Saccharophagus degradans 2-40: one gene and its partners. The protein of the gene in region 3 interacts with the protein of the main gene of each other region in a pairwise test. Links are inferred from orthologs where the notes say so. Each region holds a gene or a part of one and is shown on either strand. Other genes may lie near its edges.

Region 1 (4,378 bases), 240 kb from region 3 along the record:
GTGGCAATAGGGATGTCAGCTGGGTTTATCGAACCATTAGAGGCATCGGCATTAGCGCTTGTCGAATTATCCGCAAATATGATCAGAGATGAGATGCCGTTCTGTAAAAAAAGCCTGCAAGAAGTAGAAAAGCGGTTTAACCGTGTGTTTGCTTACCGGTGGGAACGAATTATCGATTTTCTTAAATTGCACTATGTGTTTTCGGAGCGCAAAGGTTCTGACTATTGGGCAGATGCTGCAAGCGCAGATTCAATTCCTGATAGTTTAAAGTATCTGTTATCTGTTTGGCAGTTTCGTCCTCCTAACGTTTATGACTTTATGCAAGGAGAAGAGTTGTTTCCTGTGGCCAGTTATCAATATATTTTGTATGGGATGGGGTTTGAGATGGCCCCAAACGCCGTCGCTAGAGAGTCTGATAACGTCGCGTTAGGAAGACGGTTACTTAAAGAGCAGGAGGGGGCTTTAGATAAGTATTTAACCAATTTACCAACAAATCGCCAGCTGCTCGATAATATCTTAAAGTTCGGTATGCAAAAGCTTTGAAGTTAGTAAGGGATTGGCACGGAGAGCTGTTTAAGGCTGCTATCTCTAGAGCAAAGTTATGCGTTAGAATAGCCGCCGCACCTCAATTCTTTTAGTTACGCGCTTGGTTCTCTATGTCCTCTCAATTCGTCCACCTCCGTGTCCGCACAGAATTCTCCCTTGTCGATAGTATTATCCGGGTAAAGCCGCTTGTGGCGCGGGCTGCGCAGGCGCAGATGCCTGCAATTGCGGTGACGGATTTCCACAATTTCTTTGGCTTGGTTAAGTTCTACAAAGCGGCTCAAGGGGCGGGGGTTAAGCCTATTTGCGGTTGTGATTTTCGCATGGAGCCGTTGGACGAAGAGAGCAACCCAGCTATTTTTACGCTACTTGCGATGAACCCCGAGGGTTATCGCAATATTACCGAGCTTATTTCACTCAGTTACCAAAAGGGCCAGAAACACGGTGAGCCCTATATTAAGTTTGAGTGGTTGGAGAAGTTTTCGGCGGGTGTTATTGCGTTGTCTGGTGGGCGTGTTGGCGAGGTTGGTCAGGCGCTTGTGGGTAATCGGCAGGTGGATGCAGAGGCAGCGCTGCAGCGTTGGATAGATGTATACCCCAATCGCTTTTATATTGAATTACAGCGCACGGGGCGCGAAAACGAAGAGCGTTATTTGCACAAAGCTATGGCGTTGGCCGAAAAGTATCAATTGCCGGTAGTAGCAACTAACGATGTGCGATTTTTAGATCAAGATTTATTCGATGTGCACGAAGCGCGCGTATGTATTGGTGAAGGGCGCGCATTGGATGACCCTCGTCGAGAGCGCAAATACACTGATCAACAATACTTAAAAACTGCAGAAGAAATGCAGGAGTTGTTTAGTGATATTCCCGAAGCCATTGAAAACACCGTAGAAATTGCCAAGCGCTGCTCAATTGAAATTCAATTGGGCACGTACTTCCTGCCTGAATACCCCATTCCTGAAGGGATGACCGAGAACTCCTTTTTCGAAAAGATATCTTACGAAGGTTTGGAGCGGCGTTTAAAAACTATTCTAAAAGAAGACGATCCGGATTACGCGACGAAAAAACAGCCGTATTTAAACCGCTTGAAATTTGAGCTAGATATTATTATTCAGATGGGGTTCCCCGGGTACTTCCTCATCGTGATGGACTTTATCCAATGGGCCAAGGATCACAATATTCCTGTAGGGCCCGGTCGTGGTTCGGGTGCGGGTTCACTTGTGGCCTATGTGTTGGATATTACCGACTTAGACCCGCTGCAATATGATTTGCTATTCGAGCGATTCCTCAACCCAGAGCGGGTATCCATGCCGGATTTCGACGTGGATTTCTGTATGGAGAAACGCGACCAAGTAATCAGCTATGTGGCGGATAACTACGGGCGCGATGCGGTATCGCAAATTATTACCTTCGGTACCATGGCGGCGAAGGCTGTGGTGCGCGACGTTGCTCGTGTTCAAGGTAAATCCTACGGCTTGGCGGACAAGCTTTCTAAGATGATTCCGCCAGACCCAGGTATGACCCTTACCAAAGCCTTCGAGCAAGAGGAGCCGTTGCGAGAATTTTTGGCAATGGACGGTGATGGCCAAGAAATTTGGGATATGGCCCTTAAGCTAGAAGGTATAACCCGCAACGTAGGTAAGCACGCCGGTGGTGTTGTTATTGCGCCTACGCGTCTTGTGGATTTTGCGCCGCTGTATTGTGATGAGAGTGGATCGGGCCTTGTTACCCAGTTTGATAAAAACGACGTGGAGGAGGCGGGCCTCGTTAAGTTTGACTTTCTGGGTTTGCGTACACTTACTATCATCGATTGGGCAGTAAAAATGATCGATGCCCAGCGCACCAAGCTGGGTGACCCACCGTTAGATATTTCCGCAATTCCGCTGGATGACGCTAAAACATTTGCCCTGCTGAAGCGCGCAGAAACCACCGCGGTGTTCCAGCTGGAATCGCGCGGCATGAAAGACCTTATTACGCGTTTAAAACCCGATACACTCGAAGAAATGATCGCATTGGTTGCGCTTTTCCGGCCTGGGCCGCTGCAGTCGGGCATGGTTGATGACTTTATTAACCGTAAACATGGGCGGGCGCAGGTAGCCTACCCAGATGCGAAATATCAGCATGAATGCCTACAGCCTATTCTAGAGCCCACCTATGGGGTAATTGTTTACCAAGAACAGGTAATGCAAATTGCGCAGGAGCTGGCAGGTTATTCGCTCGGTGGCGCAGATTTGCTTCGCCGTGCAATGGGTAAGAAAAAACCCGAAGAAATGGCGAAGCAGCGCTCTACATTCCAAGACGGCGCAGCGTCTAAAGGTATCGACCCAGAACTTGCCATCAAAATTTTCGACTTGGTGGAAAAGTTCGCAGGTTACGGTTTTAACAAATCTCACTCCGCAGCTTATGCGTTAGTTTCTTACCAAACCGCTTGGTTGAAGGCGCATTTTCCTGCGCACTTTATGGCTGCCACCATGTCTTCGGATATGGATAAAACTGATAAGGTTGTAACCTTTATCGAAGAATGCCGCAATATGAAACTCAACCTATTGCCGCCGGATGTAAACCGCGGCGAGTTTCAATTTACGGTGGATGACGACAATAACGTCATATACGGTTTGGGTGCCATTAAAGGCTTAGGAGAAGGGCCCGTTGAGGCCATTATTGCGGCCCGTAAAGATGGTGGCGACTTTAAAGATTTGTTCGATTTTTGTGCGCGAGTGGATAGCAAGAAAATCAACAAACGCGCCCTAGAAGCGCTAGTGCGCAGTGGTGCGTTGGATAACCTCGGGCCTGGCATAGACGTTGATTACGACCGCGCCGTAATGGCGGCGGCAGTACCCGAAGCAGTGAAAGCCGCTGAGCAGAGTGCAGCCAATGCCAACGCGGGTATGAGCGACCTATTTGGTGAGGTTGTACCTGTAGCCAGTGAGCGTGGTGATGCTTATTCCGAGTTTACTCATGTGCGCCGCTGGAGTTTAAAAGAGCGTTTAAATGGTGAGCGCGATACCTTGGGCTTGTACCTCACGGGTCACCCCATTGATGAATACGACGAAGAGCTTAAGCACCTTGTTTCTAATCGCATAGTGAATTTAAAGCCAGATAGAGCCAAGCAAAAGGTTGCAGGTTTGGTAGTGGCGTTTCGGGTAATGAAAACCAAGCGCGGCGATAAAATGGCCTTTGTTACTTTGGATGATCGCACCGGACGCCTAGAAACAGCGGTATTTGCCGATACCTATAACGAATATAAAGACAAGTTAATTAAAGACGCGCTGCTAGTGATTGAGGGCCAAGTAAGTAACGATGATTACAGTGGCGGCCTTAAAATGCGCGCCGATTCCGTAATTGATATGAGCGAAGCGCGCGAGCAGAATGTAGCCGGTATTAAAGTGCATTGGCACATAGAAAAACTACCTAAAAATTACTCTAACCAGTTTAGAGATACGCTGCAACAATATAGCGATGGCGGTTGCCCTGTAACTATTATTTACCATAAGTCTGCAAGCTCGGTCGAGCTTAAGTTGGGGGACGATTGGCGGGTTCGCCCGAGCGAAGAACTATTAGTGAATCTGCGTGGTCAGTACGGTAACGATGCCGTGGAATTGCTGTATAAAACCAGTAGTCCTTCCTACTAAAACGGTGTTATTTAACATTAATTTAGCTGGGCAATAGGCGCAAAAAAACATACTTACCTTTTAGCCTTGGTGTGGTGGTGGTAAACTTGCGCACTATTTTTCGAAAGTTGGTCAAAATACACTCATTCTCCGCCTAATTACGGAGTGTGGAACAAGGTTTAAAAACATGAATCTTAATTATCTCGATTTCGAACAGCCTA
Region 2 (3,319 bases), 690 kb from region 3 along the record:
GATGATGCGCAGTAACGGCTTAGAGGAGTAAGCGTAGGCATAAGTGAAGAGGCAGTAAAGTTAAACTGCTTTTTAGATAAATGCTAACCCCACACCTTCATCGGAGAGGCGCACAACCTCTAAGTGCGTCTCGGAAACCGAGTCACAATCTGCGTAAAGCTTAGCTTGAATACGCTCACCTATAGCAACAAAACTCACTAAATCGGCACAGGAAACAAACACACCGGTTTCAGAGATATCTCGCGTCTCGGTGACTATTTCGCCAAACTCTTTATGGGTTAGCCGTACCGCACACTTAACAAGTTTACGACCGTGCTTTCTAAACTCAGACATTTTAATTACTACAAAAATGGGTTTAGTAATACCAATTAACTAGAAAACTAGTTAGTGCTCGTACTACGGTTTAGGATGTATGTGTTTTAGCTATTATTGTTGTTGCCGCTAAACAGTGTAAGAGAGTGTGTCACCAGTTTACACATGGATCAAGTAGCAGAATGGTGATTCTTAAACAATAAAAGGGATTTAGACGCTGATATTTCTCGAATGCCAACCGTTTCGCATTGCGTTTTTTACATTTTAATCTAGCTCTTCAAGGCGCGTTCAATTCTTGGTCAAAAAAAAGCGAACAAGAATTTTGTTCGCTTCAAATAAAAAACTAATACGGCAAAGCACTACTTAAGTGCACATCGACTACCTATAGTAATTCGACAGCATCCACCTTTTGGAAGCCGCGTGGCAATTTATTACCTCGCCGTCCGCGCTCGCCAATATAGTGCTCTAAATCTTTAAACTTAAGATTTAAATGGCGCTTACCCGAAACCACTTTCAAGGTATCGCTCGCTTGCACTACGGCTAAAGCAATTACAAACTCTTCGCGGTTTTGTACGCGGGCAGAAGGAATATTAATAATTTTATTGCCTTTACCGCGCGCTAACTCAGGCAGCTCGGTAACTTTAAATACTAATAAGCGACCTTCGTTGCTAAAGGCGGCAAGCCAGGTGTTATCTAAATCTTCTATCACGGTGGGCGGTAAAACTTCAGCACCTTTAGGAAGCGTTAGCGCAGCTTTACCCGCTTTATTTTTAGACACTAAATCGCCTAGCTTGCCCACAAAACCGTAACCGGCATCCGAAGCTAACAGCACACGCTGATCTTCACTGCCCATTAACATGCCTTCGATAGTGGCACCGCTGGGAGGATTTAGTCTGCCGGTAACAGGTTCGCCCTGCCCACGTGCCGACGGCAACGTGTGTGCAGCTAAAGCGTAACTGCGACCAGTTGAATCAATTAAAATAACGCTTTGATTACTTTTGCCCCGCGAAGCAAATTTAAATTCATCGCCGGCTTTATAACTGAGCGATGCGGGGTCCATTTCGTGACCCTTGGCGGAGCGTATCCAGCCTTTTTCTGAAAGCACAACGGTCACCGGTTCGCTAGTTAGCAACTGGTCTTCGCTAAATGCTTGTGACTCTTCGCGGGTAACAATTGGCGAGCGGCGTTCGTCGCCGTGCTCTTTTAGTACCTGCAACATATCTTTTTTGATAAGTGTTTTCATCATGCGCGCAGAGCCAAGCGTTTTTTCTATGGTGTCGCGCTCTTTTTGCAACTCGTCTTGCTCGCCGCGTATTTTCATTTCCTCTAAACGAGCCAACTGGCGTAACCGCGTATCTAAAATATAGTTGGCTTGCTCTTCGGTTAAATCAAACCGCTGCATGAGCACTTCGCGCGGCTTGTCTTCGGTGCGAACAATTTCAATTACTTCATCGAGGTTTAAAAAAGCAATTAACGCTGCGTCCAATAAATGTAAACGGCGATTTACCCAATCCAACCTGTGCTGCAAACGACGGCGCACGGTTACCATGCGGAAGCTCAACCAGTCGCCAAGAATTTTATCGAGCGAACGCACACCTGGACGGCCGTTAATACCAATCATATTGAGGTTAACGCGGTAGTTGCGTTCTAAATCGGTAGTGGCAAACAGGTGGTTCATAACGCCATCTATGTCTATGCGGTTAGAGCGCGGCACTATCACTAAACGGGTGGGGTTTTCATGGTCGGATTCATCGCGCAAGTCTGCCACCATTGGCAGCTTTTTAGCCTGCATTTGCGCGGCTATTTGCTCGAGAATTTTTGCACCGCTTACCTGATGAGGCAGAGCGGTAATGACCGCATCGTTACCTTCTTTGGTCCAAATTGCGCGCATTTTTAGCGAGCCTTTGCCGGTTTCGTACATTTTTATAATGTCTTCACGCGGCGAAATAATTTCGGCTTCGGTAGGCATATCTGGGCCTAACAGGTGCTCGCACAATTCGGGTACGGTAGCGTTGGGGTTTTCCAACAGGTGAATTGTTGCATTCACCAACTCGCGCAAATTGTGCGGCGGTATATCGGTGGCCATACCCACAGCAATACCTGTGGTGCCGTTTAGTAGAACGGTGGGCACTTTTGCCGGCAGCACTTTGGGTTCATCTAAGGTGCCGTCGAAGTTGGGCTGCCAATCTACCGTGCCTTGGCCAAGCTCGGCCAACAACACATCACTAAACGCCGCCAAGCGCGACTCGGTGTATCGCATAGCCGCAAACGATTTGGGGTCATCCTGCGAACCCCAGTTACCTTGACCATCTACCAGTGGGTAACGAAACGAGAACGGCTGCGCCATGATAACCATGGCTTCGTAGGAGGCGCTGTCGCCGTGCGGGTGGAACTTACCGATTACATCACCCACGGTGCGGGCGGACTTTTTATACTTGGCGGTGGACTTTAAGCCCAGCTCGCTCATGGCATAAACAATGCGGCGCTGAACGGGTTTAAGGCCGTCACCTACGTGGGGTAAGGCGCGGTCGAGAATAACGTACATGGAGTAATCCAAATACGCTTTTTCGGAAAACTGCTTGAGCGGTATTTGCTCTTCGGCATCGTATACTACTGTGGATTCGGTCATAAAGCGGGAGGCCCGATCAGTTATTCGTTATGATGGCTTGTTGGCGAATATCTCGCCTTTTATACCCGTTGCTCGATTCTTTTTTAATCAATTTTCGGCACGCGGTATAGCGAATGTGCGGCGAGTATAACAAATTCATTTCAAACACATTAATAAGGTTACCTATGAATATGGAAGAAGATTTGGCGCTATTGTATGCAGAGCCAAACGCATTGGGTCAAGCACTAGGTAAAGCCGTGCCCGATTGGCAGGGCGCCGGCAATATTAGCGCGGCAACCTTAGAGGGCCGTTTTACCCGTGTTGTACCCCTTAACCCGCGCAAACATGCGCAAGCTTTATTTGAAGCCAACCAACAAAGCCCTGACCAGCGCATGTGGA
Region 3 (3,038 bases):
GAGCAGGGTCGCTGCGCAAAGTGTCAGAAATAAACGGACCGCAATCTAATTCGTTGGTGTACAACGTTTCAAATTCTTTAACGCCAGACTTAACAAGCTCCGCAAGAACTTCGTCTGTGATTTCGGTGTTACATTCAAATAGAACTTCGCCGGATTCCGCATTAATAATATCTTTCGCTAATGCGCGACCAACCATATATTCGTGCGGAACACTTAGCTCGGTTACACCAGCTTTTTCCAACTGACGAATATGACGAGCAGTAATACGACGGCCATCTTCAACAATTAAATTGCCGTCTTTATCTTTAATTTCAAACGTTGTTACATCACCGCGCAAACGCGATGGAACCAATTCAAGTACGCACTCACCAGTTTCGGTAAGACCGAACTTGCTTGTTTCGTAGAACATATCGAGCATTTGCTCGGTGGTATAGCCCAATGCGCGCAACAAAATAGACGCAGGCAACTTACGACGACGGTCAATACGTACGAAAACTAGATCTTTAGGGTCGAACTCGAAGTCTAACCATGAGCCACGGTAAGGGATAACGCGTGCAGAGTAGAGCAACTTGCCCGAAGAGTGGGTCTTACCTTTGTCGTGCTCGAAAAACACACCAGGAGATCTGTGTAACTGAGATACAATTACTCGCTCGGTACCATTCACTACGAATGTACCATTGTCTGTCATAAGCGGAATTTCGCCCATGTAGACTTCTTGCTCTTTGATATCCTTGATCGCCTTACTGGACGAATCTTTATCGTAGATAATCAAACGAACTTTAACGCGTAAAGGCACTGCATAGGTCGCGCCACGCAAAACACATTCTTTTACGTCAAAAACGGGCTTACCTAGGGCATAACTGACATACTCAAGTGCTGCATTACCTGAATAGCTCACTATTGGAAATATAGATTTAAATGCAGCGTGCAAGCCCATATCCTTTCTTTGATCGAAAGGGGTATCAGCCTGCGTAAATTTTCTGTAGGAATCTAGTTGAATCGCCAGAAGGTATGGCACTTCCATGACGTCTGGCAACTTGCCAAAATCCTTTCGGATACGTTTTTTCTCAGTATATGAGTAAGCCATCAGTGTTCCTCAGCTGGTTCACGGATCAATATCAATGTGGGACGACGATTTCACCGCCTGGCAAGCGCTTACAATCGTGTTGGAAGTTTTATGGGGTGTCCCTATACTTTTAATGGTATGTCCCACAAACGTTTTGCGTAGACCGCAAACGGGAAAAGGCCAGACGACTAAAGCCGACTGACCCATCCTCAAACGAGGGCAAAGCCCTCGCTTTGAAACAACTTACTTAAGCTCGACAGATGCGCCAGCTTCTTCAAGTAATTTCTTAGCTTCTTCTGCGTCGTCTTTAGAAACGCCTTCTTTGATTGGGCTAGGAGCGCCGTCAACCAATTCTTTAGCTTCTTTAAGACCAAGACCAGTGATACCACGAACAGCCTTGATAACGTTAACTTTCTTCTCACCAGCAGAAGCTAGGATAACGTCGAATTCAGTTTGCTCAGCAGCAGCACCACCAGCGTCGCCGCCAGCAGCAGGAGCAGCTACAGCTACAGCAGCAGCAGCAGATACGCCGAATTTTTCTTCCATTGCAGCAACTAACTCAACAACGTCCATAACAGACATTTCGGCAATTGCATTTAAGATATCTTCTTTAGAAAGAGCCATTACTCAATCTCCCAACATTAAATTTGTTTACTAAAAGCAGGTTGATTCCAATTATTGGAATTAAGCTGCGTCTTGTTTTTGGTCGCGAACAGCCGCAACAACACGTGTAACTTTGGTAGGAACTTCGTTGAAAGTACGAACCAATTTGGTGACAGGTGCAATCATTACGCTTGCCAATTGACCCAAAGCCTGCTCCAAGGTAGGTAGTTTTGCCAACGCGTCGATTTGACCCGCTTCCAATAACTTTCCACCTACAGACAACGCCTTAATTTCAAACTTAGATTGCTCTTTAGCAAAATCTTTGAATAGACGAGCAGCTGCACCTGGATCTTCCATAGAAAACCCAAAAATGCTTGGACCAACAAGCGCGTCTTTAACGCACTCAAAATCGGTACCTTCGATTGCACGCTTAGCCAAAGTGTTACGTACGACTTGGAGACGTACACCACTTTCGCGAGCTTGCTTACGCAAGGTATCCATAGCGCCGACTGTTACCCCACGGGCATCGGCTACCACCAGTGACAACGCATTTGCTGCAGTCTCGTTAACTTCAGCGACAATCGCTTTTTTGTCTTCGAGTCTAATAGCCACGTTAACTATCTCCTGGATCTGAATATAGGTTTAGAAATACGAGCAAAGCTCACTAAACCCGTTCTCGGTGATCAAATCCAAATAAAATCTGAATCGGGTCACACCGTTTGCGTAGGCTTTCTTGTTACAGTCTATTAAGCGCTTTGAATAAAATTCTCAGCACACCTACGGTCTTTAACGGCCTGCGCCAATTAAGCATTAAAGCAAAACAAACAAAGCTTGCTCTTACCTACAACTAACACCTAATTTTTGCAGACCCCAAAGTTCTTCGCTTTAACTGCAATTAAGCAGTTAAAGATGACTGATCGATGGTCAAACCTGGGCCCATAGTGGTGCTTAGTGAAACTCGTTTCACGTAAATACCTTTAGCCGAAGCAGGTTTAGCCTTTTTCAAGTCTGAAATTAATGCTTCTAAGTTTTCTTTGATTGCATTTGCATCAAAAGAAATTTTGCCAATACCGCCGTGGATGATACCGCCTTTGTCTGCACGGTAACGAACCTGACCAGCTTTAGCATTTTTAACTGCACCCACAACATCAGGAGTTACGGTGCCAGTTTTTGGGTTTGGCATTAAGCCGCGTGGACCCAACACTTGACCTAACATACCTACTACACGCATGGCCGCTGGATCTGCAATCACAACGTCGAAATCCATCATGCCGCCTTTAATTTGCTCGGCAAGGTCTTCCATACCAACAAATTCTGCACCAGCTTCTTTAGCTGCTTCAGCGTTAGCACCTTGTGTGAATACTGCAAC
Region 4 (3,297 bases), 520 kb from region 3 along the record:
CTACCACTATAGAGAGCATTTCGCTGCGCAAACTGGCAACCCATATTGGCGTTGCAGCCACAGCCGTATACAACCACTTTAGCAATAAGGATGAATTGTGCGCAGCCGTTAAGTTGCGCTGCTTAGACCATTTCGCTCAATGGCTAGAAAGCCATGTAGAGAAAAATGCAGAGCCAGAAGAACGAATTTACGCACTTAGTAAAGCCTATTTTCAATACTCTTTGCAACACCCACAGTACTTTCAGTTTATTTTTCAAATTGATATACCGCAGGAATACGTAACAGCAGAGCTAATTGAAACGTCAATGCGCGCAGAACAAGAGTTGCGCAACTCTGTTATAGCCTTGCTAGAAAAACACCAACTACCTACCACCCAGTACAACGAAGGTTTAGGGGCGTTTGCTTGCTGGTCCCTCGCACACGGCGTAACCACCTTGGCAGCAAAGCATGTAAATCACGCGGCTTGTTTAAGTGGCCGCTGGCCGCCGGAATTCATGCTAGATAACAAAGAATCCATTAACGCCGCTTTCGAGCCGCTCTCTAAAGTGGTTATTGCTGGTATTCTAGCCGTAGCGAAAAAATAATGCGTTGTTAATGTAACTTCGAATATGGCAATGCTCGCTTTGGGCGTTAGCCATACTAGGCTTTGATTTAATCCCCTAAATATTCTTTTGCCAGAACTGCGCCACTCCCATTGCACCGGCCAATACATATTGCTTAAAACCATTGTTCTGGTAGCACTTAATGGCCGGCGTATTATTACTTAGAACTTCGAGCGTTAGTTTGCAGCAATTTTTTTGCTCAGCTATTTTTGCTAAGGCATCTAACAACATGCCTGCTATACCCTGCCCTCGCACAGCTTCACTTACGGCAAGATCATGCACATTCATTAATGGTTTTGCGTTAAACGTAGAAAACCCTTCGAAGGCATTTAAAATACCTACCGGTTTGTTATCAACGTAACACAGTAAACTTACTGCATCACTGCGCTCTCGCAGAGCGGGAATTAAGTTGTTACGCGTAGCTGGCGATAGTGGCGCCGCGCCGCCCTCTAAAGATGAAGCATATTCATTTAGCATAGCCAATAAATCTTCCGTATGCGTATCGTTGTGGTAATCAACACATATTATTTTCTTATTCTCAGTTTTCATGGCCTTATCCCTTTAAATAAAAAGCCCCAGTTCGCATAACGAGCTGGGGCTTAATTGTTTAATTTATAAATTAAGTTAATGGTTCAACTCTATTTTTGCCTACTTGGCGCTGGCGCACCAATATGTGCCTGCTTGCGCGCCTTAGCTAGCTGCACCTGTTTTTGGCGCTCCATAAACCGCGCTCGCTGATCGGGCGTTTGCGTATCGTGACAATGCGGACAAGCGACCCCTTCTATATATTTTTCGGATTTTTTATCTTCTTCGGTAATGGGGTAGCGGCAACCATGACAAAGGTCGTAGGTACCTTTTTCTAATGCGTGATTTACAGCTACACGATTATCGAATACAAAGCACTCCCCTTTCCAGCGAGTTTGCTCTTCGGGCACTTCTTCTAAGTATTTTAAAATACCGCCCTTTAGATGATAAACCTCTTCAAACCCTCGCTGTTTCATAAACGCTGTAGATTTTTCACAGCGAATTCCGCCTGTACAAAACATCGCCACTTTTTTGTGTTTAGCTGGGTCTAGGTTTTTAGCCACATACTCGGGCAGCTCGCGAAAACTTTCAGTGTTGGGGTTGAGCGCACCTTCGAAAGTGCCAATATCGTATTCGTAATTATTTCTGGTATCCACAACGATTACTTCGGGGTCATCGATAAGGCTATTCCAGTCTTTAGGCTCAACGTAGGTGCCCACGATATTGTTGGGGTCTATACCTTCAACGCCCATTGTGACTATTTCTTTTTTGAGCTTTACCTTCATGCGATAAAAAGGCTGCTCTTCTTCGTAGGATTCTTTGTGGTCTATATCTGCCAGCCGAGCATCTTTACCGAAATAAGCTAACAGAGCATCAATTGCCTCACGCCTACCAGCCACAGTGCCGTTTATCCCCTCTTGCGCGAGCAGCAATGTACCCTTTATCTCATTCTCTATACAAAAGGCCTGCAGCGGCTCTCGCAGTGCCTCGAAATCGGGCAAGGAAACAAACTTATATAACGCGGCTATAACAATCTGGGGCATAAAAACTACTTTTCAGAGTAAATAGAATAACGGTGCGCGATTCTATCGAAATGAGAGGTTAAAATTCAACCAAAGGACATCAACTATTACACTTTTTTATTTTTTACTGCCGCCCATACACTTAGGCGAGGCCAAGTCTGCCTTATTGGCTTCCCACTCACTAGGCGTAAACAAATGTAGCGCCAGCGCATGTACTCCGCTGGCCAGCTCGTCCGCCAAGGCTGCATAAACAGCTTGATGGCGTTTCACCAACCCCAAGCCTTCAAATGCGTCGCTTACTGCAACAACTTTAAAGTGGGTTTCGGACCCTTTGGCCACATTGTGGCCGTGACTTTCATTCAGCACCTCCAGAAGAACCGGACTAAACTGTAATTGAAGCTTTTGCTGGATAGTAAGCTGTACTGACATATGTATCACCTTTTTGGAACACAAATTGCCCTATAATCACTGGACAAGACAAGAAAGATGGCTATTCTAGTCTTGTCATCTCATAAAGAAAGTAGAAAGATGCGAAAATTGATCAAAGATTCACAGCAAGCAAACAATGATGTACTGACTATGAGTAACGCACCCTCATCCAATAAATTTATATTTGTTGACCGCAGAAAAGGCGATGACAGAAGACTCGATGCAGACCCCTGTAGTAGTATGCCGCTCGACCTTTACCATCGCAAACGCCGTAAATCACGCGAAGACCGCCGTGATGGCTCTCGCACCCTGTCTGACGACTATTATGCATACATGCAGAAAGTAATGGCCTCTATTAAAGAAAACGACGCTAGCCGCAATTCATAGCCGCTAGCGGCACCCTCCTGCTACAACCTCCGCTTTCTTCTCTTTGGTTTTTAAGCTTCGCAAGACTAGTCATTTTCGATCTATCATCAAGCGCATCTACTTCTATACTGTAATTAACAACCCTGCGAGCTAATTACCGGTGGACCCCATTAATGCTTGAATCCAATGAACTTAAACTTGTTTTAGACACCCTAGGCAAGCGCAGAGCATGGCTGCAAAAGACCATTGAAGACCCCAAGTTAGCCGAGGACGTCAAGCGCCCCCACATAGAAATGTTAAAAGTGATGGATTCTGCGCTGCAGAAGCTCGCTAGGTTAACGCCTAAAGCACCC

What was found.
Region 1: the proteins of rplL (region 3) and dnaE interact in binary tests that used the Escherichia coli proteins (3 or more experiments, as listed by UniProt). The link is inferred for Saccharophagus degradans 2-40 from one-to-one orthologs.
Region 2: the proteins of rplL (region 3) and parC interact in binary tests that used the Escherichia coli proteins (3 or more experiments, as listed by UniProt). The link is inferred for Saccharophagus degradans 2-40 from one-to-one orthologs.
Region 4: the proteins of rplL (region 3) and SDE_RS06880 interact in binary tests that used the Escherichia coli proteins (3 or more experiments, as listed by UniProt). The link is inferred for Saccharophagus degradans 2-40 from one-to-one orthologs.

Annotation. Positions count from the first base shown.
Region 1 is NC_007912.1:1,427,544-1,431,921, forward strand. Bases 320-4,378 are described here. They hold dnaE (DNA polymerase III subunit alpha), read left to right. Parts: upstream 320-656; coding sequence 657-4,178; downstream 4,179-4,378. Other genes in these bases: SDE_RS05810 (tryptophan halogenase family protein), read left to right, coding at 320-543; SDE_RS05820 (acetyl-CoA carboxylase carboxyltransferase subunit alpha), read left to right, coding at 4,345-4,378. Outside these bases: more of SDE_RS05810, read left to right, coding at 1-319. UniProt on the Escherichia coli protein: DNA polymerase III is a complex, multichain enzyme responsible for most of the replicative synthesis in bacteria. This DNA polymerase also exhibits 3' to 5' exonuclease activity. The alpha chain is the DNA polymerase catalytic subunit.
Region 2 is NC_007912.1:493,059-496,377, reverse strand. The notes cover bases 319-3,318. They hold parC (DNA topoisomerase IV subunit A), read right to left. Parts: upstream 2,942-3,318; coding sequence 695-2,941; downstream 319-694. Other genes in these bases: SDE_RS02090 (GNAT family N-acetyltransferase), read left to right, coding at 3,106-3,318; SDE_RS02100 (PilZ domain-containing protein), read right to left, coding at 319-333. In the rest of the region: SDE_RS02105 (glucosaminidase domain-containing protein), read left to right, coding at 1-31; more of SDE_RS02100, read right to left, coding at 73-318; more of SDE_RS02090, read left to right, coding at 3,319-3,319. UniProt on the Escherichia coli protein: Topoisomerase IV is essential for chromosome segregation; it is the principal protein responsible for decatenating newly replicated chromosomes. It relaxes supercoiled DNA.
Region 3 is NC_007912.1:1,185,729-1,188,766, reverse strand. The notes cover bases 1-2,719. They hold rplL (50S ribosomal protein L7/L12), read right to left. Parts: upstream 1,691-2,719; coding sequence 1,310-1,690; downstream 1-1,309. Other genes in these bases: rplA (50S ribosomal protein L1), read right to left, coding at 2,565-2,719; rplJ (50S ribosomal protein L10), read right to left, coding at 1,751-2,281; rpoB (DNA-directed RNA polymerase subunit beta), read right to left, coding at 1-1,087. In the rest of the region: more of rplA, read right to left, coding at 2,720-3,038. UniProt on the Escherichia coli protein: The binding site for several of the GTPase factors involved in protein synthesis (IF-2, EF-Tu, EF-G and RF3). Is thus essential for accurate translation.
Region 4 is NC_007912.1:1,702,059-1,705,355, reverse strand. Bases 206-3,183 are described here. They hold SDE_RS06880 (rhodanese-related sulfurtransferase), read right to left. Parts: upstream 2,171-3,183; coding sequence 1,241-2,170; downstream 206-1,240. Other genes in these bases: SDE_RS06865 (response regulator), read left to right, coding at 3,118-3,183; SDE_RS06870 (hypothetical protein), read left to right, coding at 2,678-2,965; SDE_RS06875 (BolA family protein), read right to left, coding at 2,267-2,578; SDE_RS06885 (GNAT family N-acetyltransferase), read right to left, coding at 660-1,151; SDE_RS21225 (TetR/AcrR family transcriptional regulator), read left to right, coding at 206-584. Also shown: more of SDE_RS21225, read left to right, coding at 1-205; more of SDE_RS06865, read left to right, coding at 3,184-3,297. UniProt on the Escherichia coli protein: Catalyzes oxygen-dependent 5-hydroxyuridine (ho5U) modification at position 34 in tRNAs, the first step in 5-carboxymethoxyuridine (cmo5U) biosynthesis.